DNA from 3 places in the Streptomyces sp. JLBG701 genome. Region 2 is predicted to be linked to each of the others. Evidence: riboswitches for the same ligand, from Rfam matches in the RefSeq annotation. Region 2 holds a riboswitch; each other region holds the start of a gene.
The links. Region 2 has a riboswitch for cobalamin ahead of AC5DRG_RS35275 (ribonucleoside-diphosphate reductase subunit alpha). Riboswitches for the same ligand answer to the same signal wherever they lie in the genome.
Positions count from the first base shown of each region.

Region 1: it holds a riboswitch for cobalamin, as region 2 does, so the genes downstream of both, AC5DRG_RS03875 (CbtB domain-containing protein) here and AC5DRG_RS35275 (ribonucleoside-diphosphate reductase subunit alpha) in region 2, are expected to answer to the same signal.
Region 3: it holds a riboswitch for cobalamin, as region 2 does, so the genes downstream of both, AC5DRG_RS12585 (cobalamin biosynthesis protein) here and AC5DRG_RS35275 (ribonucleoside-diphosphate reductase subunit alpha) in region 2, are expected to answer to the same signal.

Region 1 covers NZ_CM178588.1:855,354-858,618, reverse strand. Annotated here, with positions in the region: gene AC5DRG_RS03885 (four-helix bundle copper-binding protein) at 15-383, shown strand; gene AC5DRG_RS03880 (histidine phosphatase family protein) at 385-960, opposite strand; cobalamin riboswitch at 1,083-1,217, shown strand; gene AC5DRG_RS03875 (CbtB domain-containing protein) at 1,253-1,474, shown strand; gene AC5DRG_RS03870 (CbtA family protein) at 1,500-2,267, shown strand; gene AC5DRG_RS03865 (acyl-CoA dehydrogenase family protein) at 2,638-3,265, shown strand, end outside.
Region 2 covers NZ_CM178588.1:7,588,089-7,591,353, reverse strand. Annotated here, with positions in the region: gene mctP (monocarboxylate uptake permease MctP) at 1-1,121, shown strand, start outside; gene AC5DRG_RS35280 (GNAT family N-acetyltransferase) at 1,237-1,746, shown strand; cobalamin riboswitch at 1,773-1,932, shown strand; gene AC5DRG_RS35275 (ribonucleoside-diphosphate reductase subunit alpha) at 2,054-3,265, shown strand, end outside.
Region 3 covers NZ_CM178588.1:2,749,929-2,753,193, reverse strand. Annotated here, with positions in the region: gene AC5DRG_RS12590 (cobyric acid synthase) at 1-858, opposite strand, end outside; gene AC5DRG_RS12585 (cobalamin biosynthesis protein) at 855-1,808, opposite strand; cobalamin riboswitch at 1,919-2,058, opposite strand; gene AC5DRG_RS12580 (CU044_2847 family protein) at 2,246-2,611, shown strand; gene AC5DRG_RS12575 (nSTAND1 domain-containing NTPase) at 2,592-3,265, shown strand, end outside.

The DNA.
Region 1 (3,265 bases), 6.7 Mb from region 2:
CCGGTGTGACTGACATGCTGCCTTCCGAGCAGGAGCTTTTCCGGTTCCTGGAGGACCGGTTCGCGTGTGCGCAGGCGTGCTCCGACTGCGCGCGGGCCTGCGCGCTGAGCGCGAGCCTCGTGGATCCGGACGGGACCGCGGCACAGGAACTGGTGCGGCGCCAGGGCATCATGTGCGCCGAGGTGTGCGACGCGACCTGCCGTGTGCTGTCCGAGCAGGGCGGTCAGGACGAAGTCGGCATCCGGGTCCAGCTGGAGTGGTGCCGCACCGTCTGCCTGGAGTGCGCGCTCGTCTTCGACAGGCAGCCCGGCGCGGAGCAGGGCGCGGCCGCGTGCCGTGCGTGCGCACGGGCCTGCACCGACTTCATCGCGACGCTCAACTGACTCATCGCGTGTCGCCCAGCGCCTGCCCGATCCGCAGGTTCCACCGCCCCGACCTGCCACTGACCTCCACCGACGTCAGCGGCGGTACGTCCGTGCGCCAGAACGCCGACTCCGGCGCCCCGAGCACCCGTACCACCACGGCCCGTACGACCTCGGGCTCGACCACGGCGACGGTGCGGCCCGTCACCAGGGCGGCCGATTCCAGCCAGCCCGCGACCCGTTCGCACAGCGCCCGCACCGACTCCCCGCCGTGCGGCGCGCATCCGGGATCCGTCAGCCACCCGGCCAACGCCTCGGGCTCCCGCGCGCCCACCTCCGCCAGGGTCGCGCCGCGCCAGCGTCCCGCGTCCATCCCCGCCAACTCCGGTACGTCCACGGCGTCGAGGCCCAGCGCGCCGGCCGTCTCGCGGCAGCGCACGGTGGGGGAGCACCACACCCGCTCAGCTGTCGGAAGGGTGCCCGCGGCCGCCCGGGCGAGCCGCAGCCCGGAGGCGTCCAGCGAACAGCCGTCGTCGAAGCGGGCCTCCCGCAGCGTCGCCGTGATCGCCGGTGAGATCAACATCACTCGGCTCGTCATACGTCCACTCCCGCGCTCAACATCCCTACCAATCCCGCCGTTTCACGGCGTACGCAAGCGCACAGGAGCACACCCGCGCCCTCCGTGCGCTCTTGGCCGTACCCCCACTTCGCGGTACGTTCTCGGTCGATATTGACGACGGTTCGGCGGAAGCCGGTGAGAATCCGGCACGGTCGCGCCACTGTAAGCCTCTACCGCACCTCTCCCTGGTGCGGGCCCGGGCAAGTCAGACCCGCACCCGTCGTCCTGTGCACCACCGAGACGGGACGCGAGTTCCCCAGGAGGTCCTGCCATGGCGCAGTCCGCCGTCCAGCCCACCGCTGCCCCCACAGCCGTACCCGCAACGCTGCCGATCGGCGCGATCGTCCCCTGGGCGGTCTTCTTCGGCATCCTGATGCTGGTCCTGCTCTACTTCGTCGGCGCCGAACAGGGCGCCACCTCCCTGGTGTCCGGCGAGGGCGTGCACGAGTGGGTGCACGACGCCCGCCACATGCTCGGTTTCCCCTGCCACTGACACCGACAGGGAAGAGCACGAGCACATGAACTCAGCAACTGTCAGAAGCCTCCTGGTCCGCGGCATGCTCGCGGGTCTCGCCGCGGGACTGCTCGCGCTGGTCGTCGCCTACTTCCTGGGCGAGCCGCGCGTGGACGAGGCGATCGCGTTCGAGGAGGCCCATTCCCACGAGCACGGGGGTACCGAACTCGTCAGCCGCACCATGCAGTCCACCGCGGGCCTGAGCACCGGGGTCCTGGTCTACGGAGTCGCGTTCGGCGGCATCGCCGCCCTCGCGTACTGCTTCGCGCTGGGCCGGATCGGCCGCTTCGGGCCGCGGGCGAGCGCGCTGCTCCTCGCGGCGGCGGGTCTGGTCGCCGTCTATGTCGTCCCGTTCCTGAAGTACCCGGCCAACCCGCCGGCCGTCGGTGACCCCGACACCCTCAACCAGCGCACAGTGCTGTACTTCCTGATGATCGTCCTCAGCGTGCTGCTGGCAATCGGCACGGTGATCCTGGGCAAGCGCCTCGCGCCGCGCCTGGGGAACTGGAACGCCACCCTCGCGGCGGGCGCCACATTCGTCCTCCTCGTCGGCCTGGCGTACGCCTTCCTGCCGTCGTTCAACGAGGTCCCGGAGGGCTTCCCGCCCACCCTGCTGTGGCAGTACCGACTGGCCGCGCTCGCCATCCAGGCGACGCTGTGGACCGCGTTCGGGCTGGTCTTCGGGCTGTTGGCCGAACGGCTGCTGGTTCCGCGACCGGCATCCGCCGGGCAGAGGAAGGCCGCCGCACCGGCAAGTCCCGTCGCACACTGAGCGATCGAACGACGGAAAGGCCCCCGGCTTGCCGGGGGCCTTTCCCGTGTGCCGTCCCGCTCCGCGTGTTCCCAATTTCTGAAACACGTTCTACTGTGTGCGCCGTCGGGACCGGCCTTGGGGAGCGTCTCTGATCGGCCTAGTGATCCTGGGTGTCGCTCAGGGATGTGAGCCGATCGTCTTCGTGCCCTGGTGCTGAACGGCCGGAGCCGGCAGCCCGCGTGGCACGTCCCTCCGGACGCTGGTCGGCCAGGTCTGACGACCTCGCCGAGGAGGGCGCCCGACGTCGCCTGGGCGCCGGGCATGCGCGTAACACTCTGCCATGAGGAAACTACGTTTCGCTAATCCGACCGATGAGCCTGGAGGCGCCGTGCATCTCGAATACACGCCCGAGCAGCAGCGGCTGCGTACCGAACTGCGCGCCTACTTCGCCAAGTTGGTGCCGGATCACGCCCACGCCCGGTTCGCGGACCCGGCCGCCCAGAAACGCTTCTACCGCGACACCATCCGCAGGCTCGGCACGGACGGCTGGCTCGGCGTCGGCTGGCCCGAGGAGTACGGCGGGCGCGGCCTGACCCCGATGGAGCAGTTCATCTTCTTCGACGAGGCCGCCCAGGCAGGCGTACCGCTGCCGCTCATGGCGCTCAACACCGTCGGCCCGACGATCATGCGGTTCGGCACGGACGAGCAGAAGGCGTACTTCCTGCCGAAGATCCTCTCCGGCGAGATCGACTTCGCGATCGGATACAGCGAGCCCGACGCGGGCACCGACCTGGCGGCGCTCAAGACGCGTGCTGTGAGGGACGGTGACGAGTACGTCGTCAACGGACAGAAGATCTGGACGACCAACGGCGACACCGCGGACTGGGTGTGGCTGGCCGTGCGCACCGACCCCGAGGCCCCGCCGCACAAGGGCATCACCATGCTCCTCGTGCCGACCACCGACCCCGGCTACTCCTGCACCCTCATCACCACCCTCGCCTCCCACGACACCACCG
Region 2 (3,265 bases):
TCGGCGGCGGCGAGGACACCAACTGGTTCGTCAAGGACCTGCCGCTGCTGATCGCGTTCGGCGTGCTGGCGGCGTACACGTACTCGTCGGGTCTGCGGGCCCCCGCGCTGATCGCGTTCGTCAAGGACACGCTGATCTACATCGTCATCGCCGTCGCGATCATCTACATCCCGATCAAGCTGGGCGGGTTCGACGAGATCTTCAAGGCGGCGAACGAAAAGTACACGGCGGCCGGCGTCGGCGGCCTCGTCCCGGCCGAGGCGGGCCAATGGACGTACGCCACGCTGGCGTTGGGCTCCGCGCTCGCGCTCTTCATGTACCCGCACTCGATCACGGCGACGCTCTCCTCGCGCAGCCGTGAGGTGATCCGCCGCAACACCACGATCCTCCCCCTGTACTCGCTGATGCTGGGCCTGCTCGCCCTGCTCGGGTTCATGGCGATCGCGGCCGGAGTGAAGGTCACCAACGGGCAGTTGGCGATCCCGCAGCTCTTCGAGACGATGTTCCCGGCCTGGTTCGCGGGCGTGGCCTTCGCGGCGATCGGCATCGGCGCGCTCGTCCCGGCGGCCATCATGTCCATCGCGGCCGCCAACCTCTTCACCCGCAACATCTACAAGGACTTCATCCGCCCGGACGCGACCCCGGCCCAGGAGACGAAGGTCTCCAAGCTGGTCTCGCTGCTGGTGAAGGTCGGCGCGCTGGTCTTCGTCCTGACGATGGACAAGACGGTAGCCATCAACTTCCAGCTCCTGGGCGGCATCTGGATCCTCCAGACCTTCCCGGCCCTGGTCGGCGGCCTCTTCACCCGCTGGTTCCACCGCTGGGCCCTCCTCGCGGGCTGGGCGGTCGGCATGCTCTACGGCACCTTCGCCGCATGGGGCGTGGCCTCCCCGACCCAGAAGCACTTCGGCGGCTCGGCGAAGGAGATCCCGGGCATCGGCGAGATCGGCTACATCGGCCTCACGGCCTTCGTCCTGAACGTGGTGGTCACGGTGATCCTGACCTTCATCCTGAAGGCGACCAACGCCCCCGAGGGCGAGGACGAGACCAGCCCGCAGGACTACACGGCGGACGCGGGCGACAAGGGCGTAGAGACGGAACTGGTAGGCGCCGCTCACTGACCCCACCTAAGGGGCGCGGGGAACTGCGCGACCAGCCACACACAACCCGCAACGGGCCACCGAGAGCAAGAAACTCGGCGGCCCGTTGTCGTACCCATCCGGCACACTCGCCAACATGGACATCGCGATCAGGCAGGCGACCCCCGACGAGTACACAGCCCTAGGCGAAATCACCGCCCAGGCCTACCTCCAGGACGGCCTCCTGGACTTCGGCGAGAGCGACGAATACCTGGGCGAACTCAGAGACGTAGCCAAACGAGCCGCCGCCGCAGACGTCCTCGTCGCCACAGCACAGGGCCACCTACTCGGCGGAGTGACTTTCGTCCCGGCCGGCGGCCCCATGGCCGACATCGCAAAGCCCGGCGAGGCAGAAATACGCATGCTGGCGATCGCTCACGGGGCCCGAGGCCAAGGCGCCGGCGAGGCCCTCGTACGCGCCTGCATCGACCGCGCGAGGGCCACCCCCGGCTGCACAGCCATCGTCCTGTCGACCCAGCGCACGATGCACTCAGCCCACCGCATCTACGAACGCCTGGGCTTCACCCGCACACCCGCTCGCGACTGGAATCCCATCCCGGAGCTCGACGACATCACTCTCCTCACCTACGAGTTGACGCTGAGTTGACGCCCTGACACGCGACACGACACAACATCTGGTGGTGCCATGACGGCCCGGCACAAGATGTATGCTCATGCTCGCTGTCGCCGCAGGGGAATCCGGTGCGAATCCGGAACTGTCCCGCAACGGTGTACTTGTGCATGTTTTGTGCACATGGTCAGTCCGAGGACCTGCCGACAGCGCGCCCGGCCGTCCGGCCCGGGTGCATTGACGTCCGGGCCTCGCGGAGTGGGCCGGTGGACGCGACGCCGCGCGCGCTCGTGAACTGCCATGCCCTCCCCAAGGCCCCGTGCCGAGCGAGGGAGAGCCCCACGTGACCATCGCGCCAGCCGAACCGGCTTCAGCGACCGCGACCACGGCCGAGACCGAGACCGACGGTCCCGGAACCGCGCTGCTGCGGACCCTGACCGAGCTGACCGCCGACCTCCCCGACGCCGACCCCGGCCGGGTCGCCGCCGCCGCGTTGCGCGGCCGGTCCGCCCGGGCCGACGAGTCGGAGTTGCGCGAGCTGGCCACGGAGGCGGCCGCCGGCCTCATCTCCGAGGACCCCGCGTACTCGCGGCTGGCCGCGCGGCTGCTGACGATCAGCATCGCCGCCGAGGCCGCCTCGCAGGGTGTCACGTCGTTCACGGAATCCGTCGCCGTCGGCCACCGCGAGGGCCTCATCGCCGACCGCACCGCCGAGTTCGCGCGCATCCACGCGGCCCGCCTCGACGCGCTCGTCGACCGCGAAGCCGACGACCGCTTCGGCTACTTCGGCCTGCGCACCCTCCACAGCCGCTACCTGCTCCGGCACCCGATCACCCGCAAGGTGATCGAGACGCCCCAGCACTTCATGCTGCGCGTGGCCGCCGGCCTGGCGGAGGACGACACGACCCGAGCTCTCGACGAAGTAGCCGCGCTCTACAGGCTCATGAGCCGCCTCGACTACCTCCCCTCCTCCCCCACGCTCTTCAACTCCGGCACCCGGCACCCCCAGATGTCGTCCTGCTACCTCCTCGACTCCCCGCTGGACGAGCTGGACTCCATCTACGACCGCTACCACCAGGTGGCCCGCCTCTCGAAGCACGCCGGCGGCATCGGCCTGTCGTACAGCCGGATCCGTTCCCGCGGCTCCCTGATCCGCGGCACGAACGGGCACTCCAACGGCATCGTCCCGTTCCTGAAGACCCTCGACGCGTCCGTCGCCGCCGTGAACCAGGGCGGCCGGCGCAAGGGTGCCGCCGCGGTGTACCTGGAGACCTGGCACTCCGACATCGAGGAGTTCCTTGAGCTGCGCGACAACACCGGTGAGGACGCCCGCCGTACGCACAATCTGAACCTCGCGCACTGGATCCCGGACGAGTTCATGCGCCGGGTCAACGCGGACGCGGTCTGGTCGCTGTTCTCCCCCGCCGACGTGCCCGAGCTGGTCGACCTGTGGGGCGAGGAGTTCGACGCGGCGTACCGCAAGGCCGAGGCGGATGGCCTCGCCCGCAAGACCATCCCGGCCCGTGACCTCTACGGCCGCATGATGCGCACCCTC
Region 3 (3,265 bases), 4.8 Mb from region 2:
ACCCGGTTCGGCGGCCAGGGCGTCCACGTCGGTGAAGTTGGACATGAGGGGAATGGCACAGACGGCGACGCGCAGGACGTCCTCGCCGACGGGCGGGGCGACGTTCGACTCCCGCACGGTTCCGCGCAGCGAGATGCGCAGCCCGTCCTCCTCGTCGATCCCGAGCCCGTGCCGATACGGCAGCACACCGTACGTCCGCCGCCCGGTGAGCCCGCGCAGCATGTCGAGCCCCGGCTCCAGCAGCGAGACGTCCCCCCGGAACTTGTTGACGAGGAACCCGGCGACGAGCGCCTGATCCTCGGGCGACAGCAGGGCGACGGTCCCGAAGAAGGAGGCGAAGACCCCGCCCCGGTCGATGTCCCCGACGACCAGCACGGGCAGCCGCGCATTCCGCGCGATGCCCATGTTCACGATGTCGGTCCGCCGCAGATTGATCTCGGCCGGACTGCCGGCCCCCTCACAGATCACCGCGTCATACGTGCCCCGCAACTCGGCGAGACAGTCGAGGACGGTCCCGAGCAGCCGCTCCTGGCGCCCCCCGTGATACCCGCGCGCACTGAGCTCACCCACGGGCTTCCCCATGAGCACGACCTGACTGCTCTGCTCACTCCCCGGCTTGAGCAGCACGGGGTTCATGAGCGCGGTCGGCTCGATGCGACAGGCCTGCGCCTGCATGGCCTGAGCCCGCCCGATCTCGGCACTCTCACGCGTCACGAACGAGTTGAGGGACATGTTCTGGGCCTTGAAGGGCGCGACCTTCACCCCCTGCCGCACCAGCCACCGACAGATCCCGGCGGTGACGACACTCTTGCCGGCATCGGAGGTCGTACCGGCGACGAGAAGACCACCACCGCTCATGAGACACGCCCCTTCGTGTTCGCGTTCGCGAGAAGCCGTCCGGCGACACAGACGCCGAGGGCGAGCCAGCCCACGCGCCGGGACAGCCGTACGGCCCGCTCGATGTCGGGTACGCCGACCGCGCGCCCCGCGCTGTTGAGCACAGGCCGATGCTCGACCCGCCCCCCGTACGACAGCGTCCCGCCCAGCCGCACCCCGAGCGCCCCCGCGAACGAGGCCTCCACGGGCCCGGCGTTGGGGCTCGGATGCTTGCCCGCGTCGTCCCGCCAGACACGCAGCGCCCCGCGCGGATCACCACCGGCGGCAGCGGCAATGACGGCGGTGAGCCGGGCCCCGGGCCACCCGACGAGATCGTCGAGCCGAGCGGAAGCCCACCCGAACCGCCGGTACTTGGACGACTTGCGCCCAACCATGGCATCAAGGGTGTTGACGGCACGAAACCCAACAAGCCCGGGCGCGCCACCGACCGCCCCCCACACCAGGGCCCCCACCACGGCGTCGGAGGTGTTCTCGGCGACGGACTCGACGACGGCCCGGGCGATCCCGTCGGCGTCGAGAGCCTGCGGATCCCGCCCACACAGATGGGGCAGCCGCGCCCGCGCCCCGTCGAGATCCCCGTCCTCCAGGAAGCGCCCGACGGCCCGCGCCTCCCGCCCGAGGGAGGTACCGCCGACAACGGCCCAGGTGGCGGCGGCAGTCAGGGCGACGGAGGCGGCACGGGACGGACGTACGGCGGAAGCGGCGACGGCGGCGAGAGAGACGGCACCCCCGACACACACGGCGGTGTGCAGGGCGCCCACCCCCCGGTGGTCCCGCCACAACACCCGCTCCACGACCCCGGCGGCCCGCCCGAACGCGGCGACCGGATGCCCGCGGCGCGGATCGCCCAGGAGCAGGTCACCGATGAGTCCGGCGGCGGCGCCGTACGCGAAGACGCGATCGGCACGCACGCGCTCAGCCGACCGCGGGGGCGGGCAGGGCTCTGGTACGGGACCTACTGGACCGCAATCGGCAGCCGAGCATGGCGATATGTCCTCACTCAGGGTGTCCACGCCCTGGTTCGACGAGACCGGCGGCGAGAGTTCCTGGCTCCCGGGGCTTACTACCCCGGTGACAGTGGCGGGACCGCGCCGGATTCGCACCGGCTTCCTCTCCTGCCGCCGTATATGGCTCCGGCAGTCCACCACGGGCCGAGAAGAGCCGTCAACTTGCCGTTGACCTGCGAGGGGGGAGTGTGCCGAGGCCCACATCGCTACCACGCCGACCGGACGGTCGGAGGTGGCTTGGGGTGAATTCCCCTCGGGCGGGCGGCAATCGATGACCCTGCTTGCGTTCACTGTGCGTCGGACAGTGCACTACATGTCGTAGCCGTGAGAGGGGAGCCGTTGTGACGTACGTGGCCGAGATGGCGCTCGACGACGGGCAGGTCGTCCTTCTGGAGGTGGCCGGGTCCGGTCCCGCCGGCGCACAGCGGGTGGGCCGCGCGGGCGCCGCCGTCGCGAGTGCGGCCGAGACCCTCCAGCAGGCACTGGCACGCGTACGTCCCGCCTTGGCCGCCGTGGTGGACAGCACCCGGGAACTGCCCAGACCGCCGGGCGAGATCACCGTGCAGTTCGGGATCACCCTCAGCGCCGACCTGGGTGTGGTCGTGGCCCGGGGGAGCGCCGAGGCCAACTTCACCGTCACGATGCAGTGGCCGGCCGCGCCGGCCAGGAGCCTTCCGGAGCAGCGGGATGCCGACGGGCCTTCCTGACGACGGACTCGAACGGGGCATCGCACGGATCTGGCGGAACGAGCGCGAGGTCACCGGCAGCGGGTTCCTCGTCGCCGCCGATGTCCTGTGCACCTGCGCCCACGTCGTGGCCAGGGCACTGGACATCCCCGACACCGGCACCGAACCGCCCCGCGAACCCCTGTGGCTGGACTTCCCGTTGCCGCACCCCACCGCGGCACGGCTACGGGCCCGGGTGATCCGCTGGGTCCCCGTACGGCCCGACGGCAGCGGCGACATGGCCCTGCTGAAACTGGAGGAGACGGTACCGGGCACCGCGCCCGTACGGCTCGCGGGCGGCGACGACTTCTGGGACCACCGCTTCCGCGTCCTGGGCTTCCCGCTGCGCACCGGCGACCACGGGGTGTGGGTGCAGGGCAGGCTGCGCGGCCGGGTGGGCCGGGGCTGGACCTCGATGGAGACCCGCGAGTCCTTCCACGGCCCGGCCATCGGGCAGGGCTTCAGCGGCGCGCCGGTGTGGGACGTCGAGCAGGGCGGGGTCATCGGCATGACGGTGGCAGCCGACCTCGGGGACGGTGCCACGACCGCGTACCTCATCCCGGCCGCCCATCTCCTGGGCCTCGACCCGGCCCTGCTGGAGAGCCCGTTCCGCGGCCTGGAGGCGTTCCGCGAGCA